4 regions of the Bacillus sp. UNCCL81 genome follow, and region 4 is predicted to be linked to each of the others. Evidence: riboswitches for the same ligand, from Rfam matches in the RefSeq annotation. Region 4 holds a riboswitch; each other region holds the start of a gene.

Region 1 (3,085 bases), on a different contig from region 4:
TCTGGTGGACCATATTTTGTACATATAATCGCTTTCATAGGTTCCTCCATTACAAACTTTAATTTAGTCATTTAAACCTATGAAAAATGATTTTTAAGTATACCTATATGTAGAATAAAACAGTGTGATTCGAACCAAAACAAAAAAGACTGAATATAGCATATGCCATATTCAGCCTTAATCATTTTATTATAGACCTGCTTCAGTTTTTAAAACTTCTGCTTTATCAGTACGCTCCCAAGGAAGATCGATATCTGTACGGCCAAAGTGACCATAAGCAGCAGTTTGTTTGTAAATCGGACGACGTAGGTCAAGCATTTTAATAATTCCAGCTGGACGTAGGTCGAAGTTGTTGCGAATTACTTCAACTAATTTTTCTTCTGAAACTTTACCTGTACCAAAAGTATCAATAGCGATTGAAACTGGTTTAGCTACACCAATTGCATATGCTAATTGAACTTCAGCTTTATCAGCTAAGCCAGCAGCTACGATGTTTTTCGCAACGTAACGTGCAGCGTAAGCAGCAGAACGGTCAACTTTAGTTGCATCCTTACCAGAGAATGCGCCACCACCGTGACGAGCATATCCACCGTAAGTATCAACAATAATTTTACGACCTGTTAAACCAGCATCCCCTTGAGGTCCACCGATAACGAAACGACCTGTTGGGTTGATAAAGAATTTTGTGTTTTCATCAATTAACTCAGCTGGTACAACTGGTTTAATTACAAGTTCTTTAATATCATTTTCAATTTGATCTTGAGTAGCTTCTGGACCATGTTGTGTTGATACAACAATAGCATCAATACGAACTGGTTTGTTGTTTTCATCATACTCAACTGTTACTTGAGTTTTACCGTCTGGACGTAAGTAAGAAACTGTTTCATTTTTTCTAACTTCAGTTAAACGGCGAGCAATTTTGTGAGATAATGAAATTGGAAGTGGCATTAATTCAGGTGTTTCATTAACTGCAAAACCGAACATTAAACCTTGGTCTCCTGCACCGATTGCTTCAATTTCTTCATCTGTCATGCTACCTTCACGAGCTTCTAACGCTTGGTCTACACCTAGAGCGATATCTGCTGATTGCTCATCGATAGAAGTTAAAACTGCACATGTATCTGCATCAAATCCGTATTTTGCACGGTCATAACCGATTTCACGGATTGTTTCGCGAACGATTTTTGGGATATCTACATAAGTAGAAGTTGTAATTTCACCTGCAACAAGTACTAAACCTGTTGTAACTGAAGTTTCCGCTGCTACACGAGCATTCGGATCATTTGCTAAAATTGCATCAAGAATTGAATCTGAGATTTGGTCACAGATTTTATCTGGATGTCCTTCTGTAACTGATTCTGAAGTAAATAAACGACGTTGTGACATTGAGTCCCCTCCTAAATTGAATTGACGGATCTCTTTTTTCTCAACATAAGAATAAAAAGTTTGTTCCTATTCCTATGTTTCCCATTTAAGATAAAGATAACTCAGTGTAAATTACGAAATTGCCACTGTATTTAAGTTTTGAGCAAAAAAAAAGCCTTCCTCTTATCAAATATTACATGAGGAAAGGTTTCTTGGTTATTTGCCTTTCGCTCTTATCGTCCAAGACATAAAAAAAAGTCTTGCATCAGGTTCAGCACCTTTCACTAAAAGTGAGGTTGCTGGGCTTCGTAGGGCCTGTATCCCTCCACCTACTCGGGATAAGAGAGTATCCGTATGAAAAGTATCATATTAAAATTTCACTTTCTTGTCAACAATTTTCATCATAACATAGACATAATTCTACAATAACTTTATCTCTACATTCATTTCTATTTAATGGGAAATTACTAATTATTATATTTACATTTAAATAACTTACTTCATTTAATAAGTAAATTTTACTCAAATTTATTTTTTAATCAAATTCATAACACATTTTGCTAACTAATAGTATACACTATTAAAATAAATGTGTTATACTATTTATCGAGATACCTACATGGCAGACAAATTATATTTAAAGGATGGTATTAGTATATGAAGACAGTTGATGTAAACTTTGAATTAAACGAATTACTTATTAGTAATCAAATGTATAACCAACTAAGCGTTTCTGAGTTAGTTGAAAAAGTCCTAACAAGACAAGAAGGAATTTTAACGTCAACAGGAGCAGTTAGCGTTTCAACAGGCAAATATACTGGACGTTCACCTAAAGATAAATTTATTGTTAAAGAGGCATCTGTTGAAAGTTTAATCGATTGGGGTTCAGTAAATCAACCAATCTCTGCTGACGTATTCGAAAAATTATATAGCAAAGTACTTAACTACTTAAAAGATCGTAACGAATTATTCTTATTTAAAGGATTTGCTGGTGCTGACACTGAATATCGTTTACCTATCCAAGTAATTAACGAATTTGCATGGCACAACTTATTTGCTCATCAATTATTTATTCGCCCAACTGAGCAAGAGCTTCAAACGCATGAAGCAGAATTTACAATTGTTTCTGCTCCGACATTTAAAGCAGACCCTGTAGTTGATGGAACAAATTCAGAGGCATTTGTTATTGTATCATTTGAAAAGAAAATTATCTTAATTGGTGGTACGGAATATGCTGGAGAAATGAAAAAATCTATCTTCTCAATCATGAATTTCCTATTACCACAAAATAATGTATTACCAATGCACTGTTCTGCTAACGTTGGTAGTGAAGGCGATGTAGCATTATTCTTTGGACTTTCAGGAACTGGTAAAACAACATTATCTGCAGATGCAGATCGTAAGCTAATCGGTGATGATGAGCACGGTTGGTCAGATAATGGTGTATTCAATATTGAAGGCGGTTGCTACGCTAAATGTATCAATTTAACATTTGAAAAAGAGCCACAAATTTTCTCTGCAATTAAATTTGGTACAGTTTTAGAAAATGTTGTTGTTAAATCTGATAGCCGTTTAGCTGACTATGATGATACAACTTTAACAGAAAATACTCGTGCTGCATACCCAATGCAAGCAATTCAAAATATCATTGAGCCGAGCGTTGCTGGACATCCACATGCAATTATCTTTTTAACTGCTGATGCATTTGGAGTATTACCTC
Region 2 (3,085 bases), on a different contig from region 4:
CAAGTATAACAATTTCTCGTAACTTTTCATCAGCAAATGATAGCGCACCTTTTAGAACTTCATCAAGCGTTTCTTCATTTTTCACTGTAACAGGTGTATGTAATAAGCTTGAGGAAGGTTGTACGATAACTTGCTCTTTTGAAACAAATTCCGTAATTTGTGTAAGAATAGAATGTTTATCATTAAGATTTGCACGCCATATATTACGACCGTCAATAACTCCAGCAGCAAGTATCTTATCCTTTGGGAAACCATACTTTTTAATCGAAGCTAGATTCTGACCGTTATCATGTACAAAATCAAGTCCAATACCATCAACTGGAAGTGAAATTACATCTTGGTAGTTGTCAATGCTCTCAAAGTAAGTTTGCAAAATCAGCTTTATGTTAGGTGCTGCTTCACGTAATGTTTGGTAGACATCGTTAAATAATGCAACTTCTTCTTTTGAAATAGACGTTGATAAGATAGGCTCATCTATTTGTACCCACTCTACTCCTTCTGTTTGTAGATCGTGTAAAATCTTAGCATAAAGAGGTACAAATTGATTAACGACCGATTTAAAATCATTTTCATTATAGCCTTTTGACAGTTTTACAAATGTTACCGGGCCTAAGATTACAGGCTTTCCTTCAATATTAAGTTTTTGTTTAGCCTCTTTATAAAATTCAAGAGGACGGTTTTCGACAAGAGTAGGTACTACTTCGCCCAACTCTGGAACAATATAGTGATAGTTTGTGTTAAACCATTTTGTCATTTCAGATGCAACGGCACCTTTCGTACCACGTGCGATCTCAAAATATGTTTCTAGCGATACTTTACCTCCACCATATTCAAAGCGCTTTGGCACTAGACCGAACATAACAGCCGTATCAAGAACATGGTCATACAAGCTAAAGTCTCCTACTGGAATCAAGTCAATTCCTTGATTCTTTTGCTTTTGAAGATGGTGTATACGAATTTCCTCTGTTTGTTTTAAAAAATCTTCTTTTTCTAGTTTACCTGCCCAAAACTGTTCAAGTGCTCTTTTCCATTCACGCTTTTCACCAATTCTTGGATAACCTAAATTAGAACTTTTTACTTTTTTCATCATTTATACACTCCTTGTTTTTTTGATGTCTGATTTTTACGTCTCAATAAAAAATCTCTCTTTTCAAAATAGAAAAGAGAGACTCATACGCATCGTTAACTTGAGTTGAGACCTTTTGGTTCCCAAAACACGTACTCCTCACTCCCCCCTATTCATCCGTAGGTACAAGCGCATACAACAGGCAGGTCTCCTGACTTAGACTCAACACTTCTTATCCCTTCCCATTTCAATTTTGAAACAGTGGTAAATTGATAAGTCGCTCCTCAATACAGTGGCGGGACCGTGTCGGATTTTAACCGAACTTCCCTTTTAAGCTGTGAAAATGACTTTCACAACACCTGATGCATTTTTTATTCAATTTTATTAACAAAACTTCAAAACACTCATAATAATAAAAAGCCCTCTCTAATTGAAATAGAGAGGGCTACAAAATTTATGGAATCCTCTCTTATTTTCCAAAGCAAAAAATGCTTTGCAGGAATTAGCACCTTTTCAACAATACTGCTGAATGGTTGCCGGGCTTCATCGGGCCAGTCCCTCCGCCTCTCTCAATAAGAGTTAAATAATTTATAATGTTTTGAATTTAATAGTCATGTTATCACGATAAACACAGGCTGTCAAAATAAACTTTCATAAATTTAATAAAAAGTCGTAAGTAGGATTGATTGTTCACATTTTGGTAGTTTAATTAGATATGGGAACAAAATTGGAGTTTAATTAAAAAGCTTCAGCTAAAAGGCCGGTTAAATTAAAACTAAAAAAGTAAGTGATACTTGGAAAGTAAACTTAGCTGATGAGTTTATTGATGGATTAAGGAATATATATGATCGAAGTAACGATAAAGATTTGAAATTAAGAAGAATCGACTCTACCAATTAAAAAAAATGTAAAATATATAGATATTTTAATATAACTAATACGTTAGTTAGCTGTTTAAGAATAGAGATTAAAATTCGTTATAAAAGAATTAAGTAGCGGGTTAGAAAATTAGTAGACATTACATTCATATTAGGAAAATTATGGATATTTTTTATGTTTTAATTAAATTCAATAATACTTTTCTCATAATCGGTTTTTATTTATATTTAAATAATTATTATTGAATTGTTAAGTAAAAACATTAAATTATAACAATTGTGAATTATCTAAACGTTTGTTATAATTTGTTTTACAATTTGATACGTGTAGAATCAGGTGTAGATTATGAGATTTGTAATCTACTTAAAAGGGAAGTTCGGTTAGAATCCGACGCTGTCCCGCAACTGTATTTAGGAGCGATTCGAAATATCCACTGTCTTTTCGTAAAATGAAGATGGGAAGGTTCGAAAAGTGATGATCATAAGCCAGGAGACCTGCCTGTTTCAGCACACATCATATACCTACGCGGATAGGGGGTGTTAAGTGCGAGCGAATGTGGCATGTTTTTTTAATTGATTAAAAACATGTTTATTAAACCATGAGTTCTGACTTAACAACTTCTTCTTAAAAGAAGTTGTTTTTTTATTGTCAATTTTCTATTTCAAATTATGAGGAGGGTTTAGTTGTTTGGTACGGTTGAGTATTTTATCAATGATTTTAAAACATGCATCATGAATGGTTTTTGTATTGAACCGTCAATTAATTTGAGCTCCTATTATGAACAACAAACAGAAGGAATAAAAAAACGTTTAGGAAAAAGTGATGAAAAGGAGGTTCATTTAAACAATCTTGAAAAGGCTTACAAAATAATATGTGAAGAGCTATTTGGAGATGGGAGGAAGATATAAATGGAAGCTAAAGAAAAATTTTATCCGGGATTAGATGGTGTTGTTGTAGCAGAAACGAAGATTTCTTTTTTAGATACAGTGCAAAGCGAAATTGTAATTAAGGGTTATGACCTTATAAAACTAGCTGAATCAAAAGAGTATTTGGATATTGTCCATTTATTACTAGAAGAAAAATTACCTAATTCTATTGAAATAGCAGAAATGAAAAAGAATCTGAAGGGGGAATATGTAA
Region 3 (3,085 bases), on a different contig from region 4:
CTAAATCTAAAGGTCTTTGTAAATATGGTGATAAAAAACTATTATCTACAATGACAAGGATGTCATTTTCTTTTGCTATCTTGATTGCACTACTCAAATCAGTAATTTTCAAAAGAGGATTAGACGGTGTTTCTAAATAAAGTCCTTTTGTATTTGGCTTTATTCCGGCTTTAATCTCTTGTAAATTAGAAGCGTCTACAAATGTAAAATCGATTCCGAAACGATTTAATACTTTAGTCGCGATTCTAAATGTTCCTCCATATACATCTTCACAAATGACAATATGATCTCCAGCTGAGAACAAAGACAATACAGATGAGATTGCAGCCATCCCTGATGAAAATGCAAAACCGCGAACACCATTTTCTAACTTTGCAATTGTATTTTCTAATGCTTCTCTTGTTGGGTTTCCACTTCTTGCATAGTCGTACTTACCAAAATTCTCTATATCAAATTGATGAAATGTTGAAGTTTGATAAATCGGAATACTTAATGCGCCTGTTGCCTGATCTATTTCATTTCCATTATGAATTAATTTCGTTCCAAATTGCATCCTCATCACCCCAATGCATTTTCTAAGTCATTTAATAAATCATCAATATGTTCAATACCAACAGATAAACGAAGTGTATGGTCATCTAGACCAAGCTTTCTTTTAAATTCCTCTGGCATTTCTGAATGAGTTTGCGTATGTGGGTACGTAATTAATGATTCAACTCCACCTAAGCTTTCTGCGAATGTAATAACTTTTACACTTCCTAATACTTGTTCAACCAAACTTAAATCTTTCACTTTAAATGAAATCATTGCACCAAATCCAGTTGCTTGTTCTTTAATAATTGAATACCCTTTATGCGTTGGTAACCCTACATAAAACACTTCAGTAACATTCGGATGATTTTCTAAAAATTTCGCAAGTACAATTGCATTTTTTTGACTGTATTCCATACGTAAATGTAATGTTTTAATTCCTCTTAAGATCAACCAAGAGTCAAATGGAGCTAATGTTGCTCCTGTTGATTTTTGATAATAACGAATTCGTTCATTCGTATATTCAGAATTTGTTACGACAAAACCAGCAAGTGTATCATTATGGCCACCTAAATATTTTGTTCCACTATGAACAACAACATCTGCACCTAATTCAATTGGTCTAAAGAAATAAGGTGTTAAAAATGTATTATCAACGATCACAATTATATCTCGTTCTTTTGCAAGCTCAACTACTCTTTTTAAATCAGTTACTTTCATCATTGGATTTGATGGTGTTTCAATAAAAATTCCTTTTGTGTTCGGTTTAAGTGCATCAAGAATATTTTCAATTTCAGTCGTATCTACAAAATTATGCTCAAGTCCATATGGCGAATAAATTTCTTCGAATAAACGATATGTACCACCGTATAAATCATCTGAAACAATTAGGTGGTCACCTTTTTTAAATAAGCTTAATACTGCAGTAACGGCTGCATTTCCTGTTGAAAATGCAACACCATAATTTGCACTTTCTAATTTTGCAACAGTATTTTCAACTTCTTCACGAGTTGGATTTTGTAATCTTGCATAATCATATCCAGTCGATTGATGAAGACCTGCATGCTTAAAAGTAGCAGATTGATAAATTGGATAACTAATCGCACCAGTTAATGGATCATAACCTTTGCTTCCATGAACAGCTACCGTTTCAATTGATTTTTTATTCGTGTTTAAAGCCTCTTTTGTGTTAGTCATTATAAATCCCCCATTTTAGTCAAATAAAAAACCACTTCCTAAAAAATAAGAAGTGGTTATGTCCGCAAAATATACATATCGCTCTTATCTTCCAGGTTTTTCACCTGCAGGATTTAGCACTTTCTAGTTTTTACTAGAGTTGCCGGGTTTCGTCGGGCCAGTCCCTCCACCGCTCTTGATAAGATTATTTAATTATATTGATAAGTATATTAAAAACTCTGATAATTATCAATTGTTTTTTTTGAATTATTTAATTATTAACTCTTACTTCCATTCTTCAGGTAATAAACTTTGATAAAGTGAACTCTTATATCGGTCATCAATTAGTAATAAAGTCCCTTCATCTGATTCAGATCGTATCACTCTTCCACCCGCTTGCATTACTTTATTCATACCTGGAAAGACATATGCATAATAATACCCATTTTTTCCAACCGAATTAAAATGCTCCTTTAAAATATTTCTTTCTAAACAAATCTGCGGCAATCCTACACCAATTACTACGACTCCGTTTAAACGATCACCCTTTAAATCGATCCCTTCAGAGAATATACCGCCTAATACCGCAAAGCCAACTAGCGTTTCTTCATTTAGACTATCAAATTGTAAAAGGAATTCCTCTCGTTCAATTTCAGTCATACCATTTTCTTGAACGATTGTTTTTATAGTAGGGTATTTCTCTTTAAATAAATCAACACTTTGAATTAAATATTGATAGGATGGATAAAAAACTAAATAATTACCTTTTCTTTTCGTAATTTCTTTATATACCGAATCAATTAATCTTTCTAAATTTCTTTCACGATCTTGATACCGCGTTGATAGAGGGTCAATTGTTACCTCCAATTGCTCCTTATGAAAAGGAGAATCGATTGAAATTGTATAATCGCGACTTTGATCACCAAGCATATCTTGAAAATATTGTATTGGGGTTAAAGTAGCTGAAAAGTAAATTGTTGAGCGAAATCTTTTTATTACGTCATTTACAACTTTAGATGGGTCAAGGCAAAATAGCTTTAAATGAACTTCACTTTTATATAGTTCATAGTAGCATACGTAATTTTCATCAAAAAACTCTGCGATTTTGACGAAGTTGAGTGACTCAAAATAAGTATCAAGCAAAAGTTGTTTATTTTCGTCCTCGTCCATTTCCGGTAATTTTATTTCTACGATTTCATTGAATGTATGTAGAAGTTCTAGTAAATCCCCATCTATTTCCTTTGAAACTGGGGTTACAACGTCCTTCCATTTCTTTCTTAATTCAATAAAACGCTTATTTATTTCATTTATTATGGCATAAAGTTCATCTTTTAAATTTTTATATCGATTTTTCAACTCTAAAAATTTAGATTTGAAT
Region 4 (3,085 bases):
GGCAAATCCATTATTGATGATAGCTGCTGCCACATCATCCAATGATCTAGCTGTTTGCCCTGCAGCAATCGGTTTGATTTTTAGATGCTTAGGATTTTCTTTAATTTGTTCAATACTTCCTTTAGGGTCAAAATTATCTACTAAACTAATTAACTTTGAAGATTGTAATAGTTTAAGTGCACGGCCTGCATTCGTAACATCATTTGGTATCGTAATAGTTGCTCCATCTGGAATATCACTTAACTTTTTAAACTTATGTGAGTAAATTCCCATTGGCGCAATCACCGTCGAGCCAATCGCAGAAATATCTAAATTATGATCACCTTTAAATTGGTTCATATACGTAATCGTTTGAAAAGCATTTAAATCAAGACTACCGTCATTAAGTGCTGTGTTAGGTTGAACATAATCTGAAAATGAAATAATTTTCAATTTAATGCCTTCACTTTTTACTTGTTTTTGTACAATATTCCAAAGTTCATAGTCATCACCGTTAATACCAATCTTAACCGTTCTCTCCTTTCCGTTACCTGATGATGCTTTAGAACCACATGCTGATAATACCGAAACCGTTAATAATAATGCTGCAAAAATAGTAAAAAACTTTTTCATCCTCTTTTCCTCCTTACATATCTTGACCACGTATTTCCTAAACTTTGTATGAGTTGAACAATAACTACTAGTAATACAACTGTAATGACAATAACCAATGTTTCAAAGCGCTGATAACCATATGTAATAGCTAAGTCACCTAATCCCCCAGCACCAACGGCACCAGCTGCCGCAGTCGATCCAATCAATCCAATCGTTGCAGTTGTAAATGATAGAATCAACGATGGAATCGCTTCAGGTAAAATAAACTTCAAGATGATTTGAAACTTTGTTGCTCCCATTGAATAGGCTGTTTCTAGCACCCCTTTATCAACTTCTAGCATGGAATTCTCAATCAATCTTGCCAAATAAGGTCCTACAAAGATTGAAAGCGGAACAATTGCTGCAATTACACCAATGGACGTTCCCGTCAATAATCTAGTAAACGGTATAATGGCAACTAGTAAAATAATAAATGGTACAGATCGAACAATATTTATAATGGTATTTAACAACGTAAATAAAGGTTTGTTTTCCATTATATGACCTGGCCTTGTTACAACTAGGATTATACCCAACGGCAATCCTATGATTGTGCCAAAAATAAATGACCCTAGCACAGTTAGAAATGTATCTTGAGTTGCCTGCAAAAACTGCGGCCAAAAGAATTCCCAATTAAGCTCCATTTAACTCAACCTCCCTTACGTCTATCCCCTTTTCCGAAATAAATTTTATAGCTTTTGCGCTTTCCTCTTTTGTTCCTTCTAGTGCCACAAGCAAATTCCCATAAGGTCTTTCTTGTAGCTCTGTAATGGATCCATAAAGAATATTTAAATGGATATCGAATTTTTTAAGAACCTCTGATAATAATGGGTTACCTGCCTTGTCACCTAGGAAGACTAATTGATAATATTTTCCCTTTGATAATGATTTCGATAACTTAGATGGCACCTCATTTTGTAATACTGTGTTAACAAAATTCTTTGTAATACTTTTTTGTGGATTCGTAAATACGTCGTAAACATTACCTTCTTCTACAATTTCACCATTATCAATGACGGCCACTTTATCGCATAGATCACGAATTACACTCATTTCATGGGTAATAAGGAAAATTGTAAGATTATAGGATTTATTTACCTTCCTTAAAAGCTCTAATACATTCTTTGTTGTTTCAGGGTCTAATGCAGATGTAGCTTCATCACATAGCAAAAGATCTGGATCTGTTACGAGTGCCCTTGCAATCCCCACTCTTTGCTTTTGTCCTCCCGATAAGTGGCCCGGAAATACATCTTGCTTCCCTGTAAGTCCTACAAATTCAATTAACTCCATTACCTTTTCCTGGACATCTCGTTTCTTTTTTCCTTCTAGATATAGCGGCATTGCTATATTATCAAATACCGTTTTGGCAGAAAGTAGATTAAAGTGTTGGAAGACGACACCAATTTTTCTACGTGTCTTACGTAACTCTTCATCTTTTAATTTCATTAAGTCCAATCCATCAATGAAAACTGATCCTTCTGTTGGCTCCTCAAGTCTATTTAAACAACGAATCAATGTACTTTTTCCTGCTCCGGAAAAACCAATGATCCCAAAGATCTCTCCTTTCTCAATTTTCATATTAATATTATTTATAGCTTTAATTGGTGGTCTTCCAGGATAAACCTTGGAGACATTTTTAATTTCAATCAAATTACTTCCCCCAATGCAAGTTATTTCAATTCACTATAACTAAGTAAACAGATTTGAAAACTAGGTTTTATAACTATATATCCCCCTTTTTCTCCTATGGCACCTCATCAAAAAACCCCTCTTCTTATCCAAGAAAACAGATAAGAAGAGGGGTTATAATATATAAGCCACTTTACTTCTTATCTTTCAAATCGCATGAACGATTTGCAGGAATTAGCACGGTATTTGTTACGAAACAACAAACCCGTTGCCGAGGTATCGCAGGGCCAGTCCCTCCACCTCTCTGGATAAGTAATAGAATTTATTAAGTTTTTAAATTATTGTGTTCATGTTATCTCTCTTTTTATAATCCGTCAAGAACTATTTTTAAATTTTTTAGTCAAAATTGAGTTTTGATAATAGTAATTTTATTAAACACACTGTTTGGCATAAGTCTTAGGTCCTTCATATTCAAATCAAGAAACTTATTTCATAAACCGTTTGGAATAGGTCTAGATACACATTTTTTAGTTTTTATTAGTAATTCATTTAAAAGAAGGAAAAAAAGCAGACAAGGATAGAACTTGTCTGCTTTTTTGAATTGTGCCTACCATAATGTAGGCTTTACCACCATGAACCATAGCATGATCATCAAAAGAACGATGTAAATCCAGATAGATCGACGAAGCTTCTGAATCAACATTCTCCCGTCATGGGTTGGTTCACTGAATTTCCGAATGGTCGGTGAAAAGGCTCTAGCTAGGAAAAATAATGAACTCACCAAAAGAAGAATAGTCATCACAATCCAAGATGTTTTCCACGA

What was found. A riboswitch is a leader RNA that binds a small molecule or an ion and turns the genes downstream of it on or off. The one in region 4 is predicted to bind S-adenosylmethionine.
Region 1: it holds a riboswitch for S-adenosylmethionine, as region 4 does, so the genes downstream of both, metK (methionine adenosyltransferase) here and BM319_RS17670 (methionine ABC transporter ATP-binding protein) in region 4, are expected to answer to the same signal.
Region 2: it holds a riboswitch for S-adenosylmethionine, as region 4 does, so the genes downstream of both, metE (5-methyltetrahydropteroyltriglutamate--homocysteine S-methyltransferase) here and BM319_RS17670 (methionine ABC transporter ATP-binding protein) in region 4, are expected to answer to the same signal.
Region 3: it holds a riboswitch for S-adenosylmethionine, as region 4 does, so the genes downstream of both, BM319_RS08845 (trans-sulfuration enzyme family protein) here and BM319_RS17670 (methionine ABC transporter ATP-binding protein) in region 4, are expected to answer to the same signal.

Annotation. Positions count from the first base shown of each region.
Region 1 is NZ_FOMF01000007.1:221,331-224,415, forward strand. Features, by position in the region: gene BM319_RS16710 (NAD(P)-dependent alcohol dehydrogenase) at 1-38, opposite strand, end outside; gene metK (methionine adenosyltransferase) at 190-1,386, opposite strand; SAM riboswitch class I at 1,596-1,710, opposite strand; gene pckA (phosphoenolpyruvate carboxykinase (ATP)) at 2,023-3,085, shown strand, end outside.
Region 2 is NZ_FOMF01000003.1:22,941-26,025, forward strand. Features, by position in the region: gene metE (5-methyltetrahydropteroyltriglutamate--homocysteine S-methyltransferase) at 1-1,087, opposite strand, end outside; cobalamin riboswitch at 1,251-1,444, opposite strand; SAM riboswitch class I at 1,533-1,645, opposite strand; cobalamin riboswitch at 2,263-2,461, shown strand; gene BM319_RS06055 (hypothetical protein) at 2,629-2,853, shown strand; gene mmgD (citrate synthase) at 2,854-3,085, shown strand, end outside.
Region 3 is NZ_FOMF01000003.1:642,260-645,344, reverse strand. Features, by position in the region: gene BM319_RS08850 (trans-sulfuration enzyme family protein) at 1-553, opposite strand, end outside; gene BM319_RS08845 (trans-sulfuration enzyme family protein) at 559-1,728, opposite strand; SAM riboswitch class I at 1,810-1,913, opposite strand; gene BM319_RS08840 (ATP-dependent DNA helicase) at 1,993-3,085, opposite strand, start outside.
Region 4 is NZ_FOMF01000008.1:158,260-161,344, forward strand. Features, by position in the region: gene BM319_RS17660 (MetQ/NlpA family ABC transporter substrate-binding protein) at 1-612, opposite strand, end outside; gene BM319_RS17665 (methionine ABC transporter permease) at 609-1,277, opposite strand; gene BM319_RS17670 (methionine ABC transporter ATP-binding protein) at 1,267-2,283, opposite strand; SAM riboswitch class I at 2,460-2,577, opposite strand; gene BM319_RS25140 (hypothetical protein) at 2,870-3,085, opposite strand, start outside.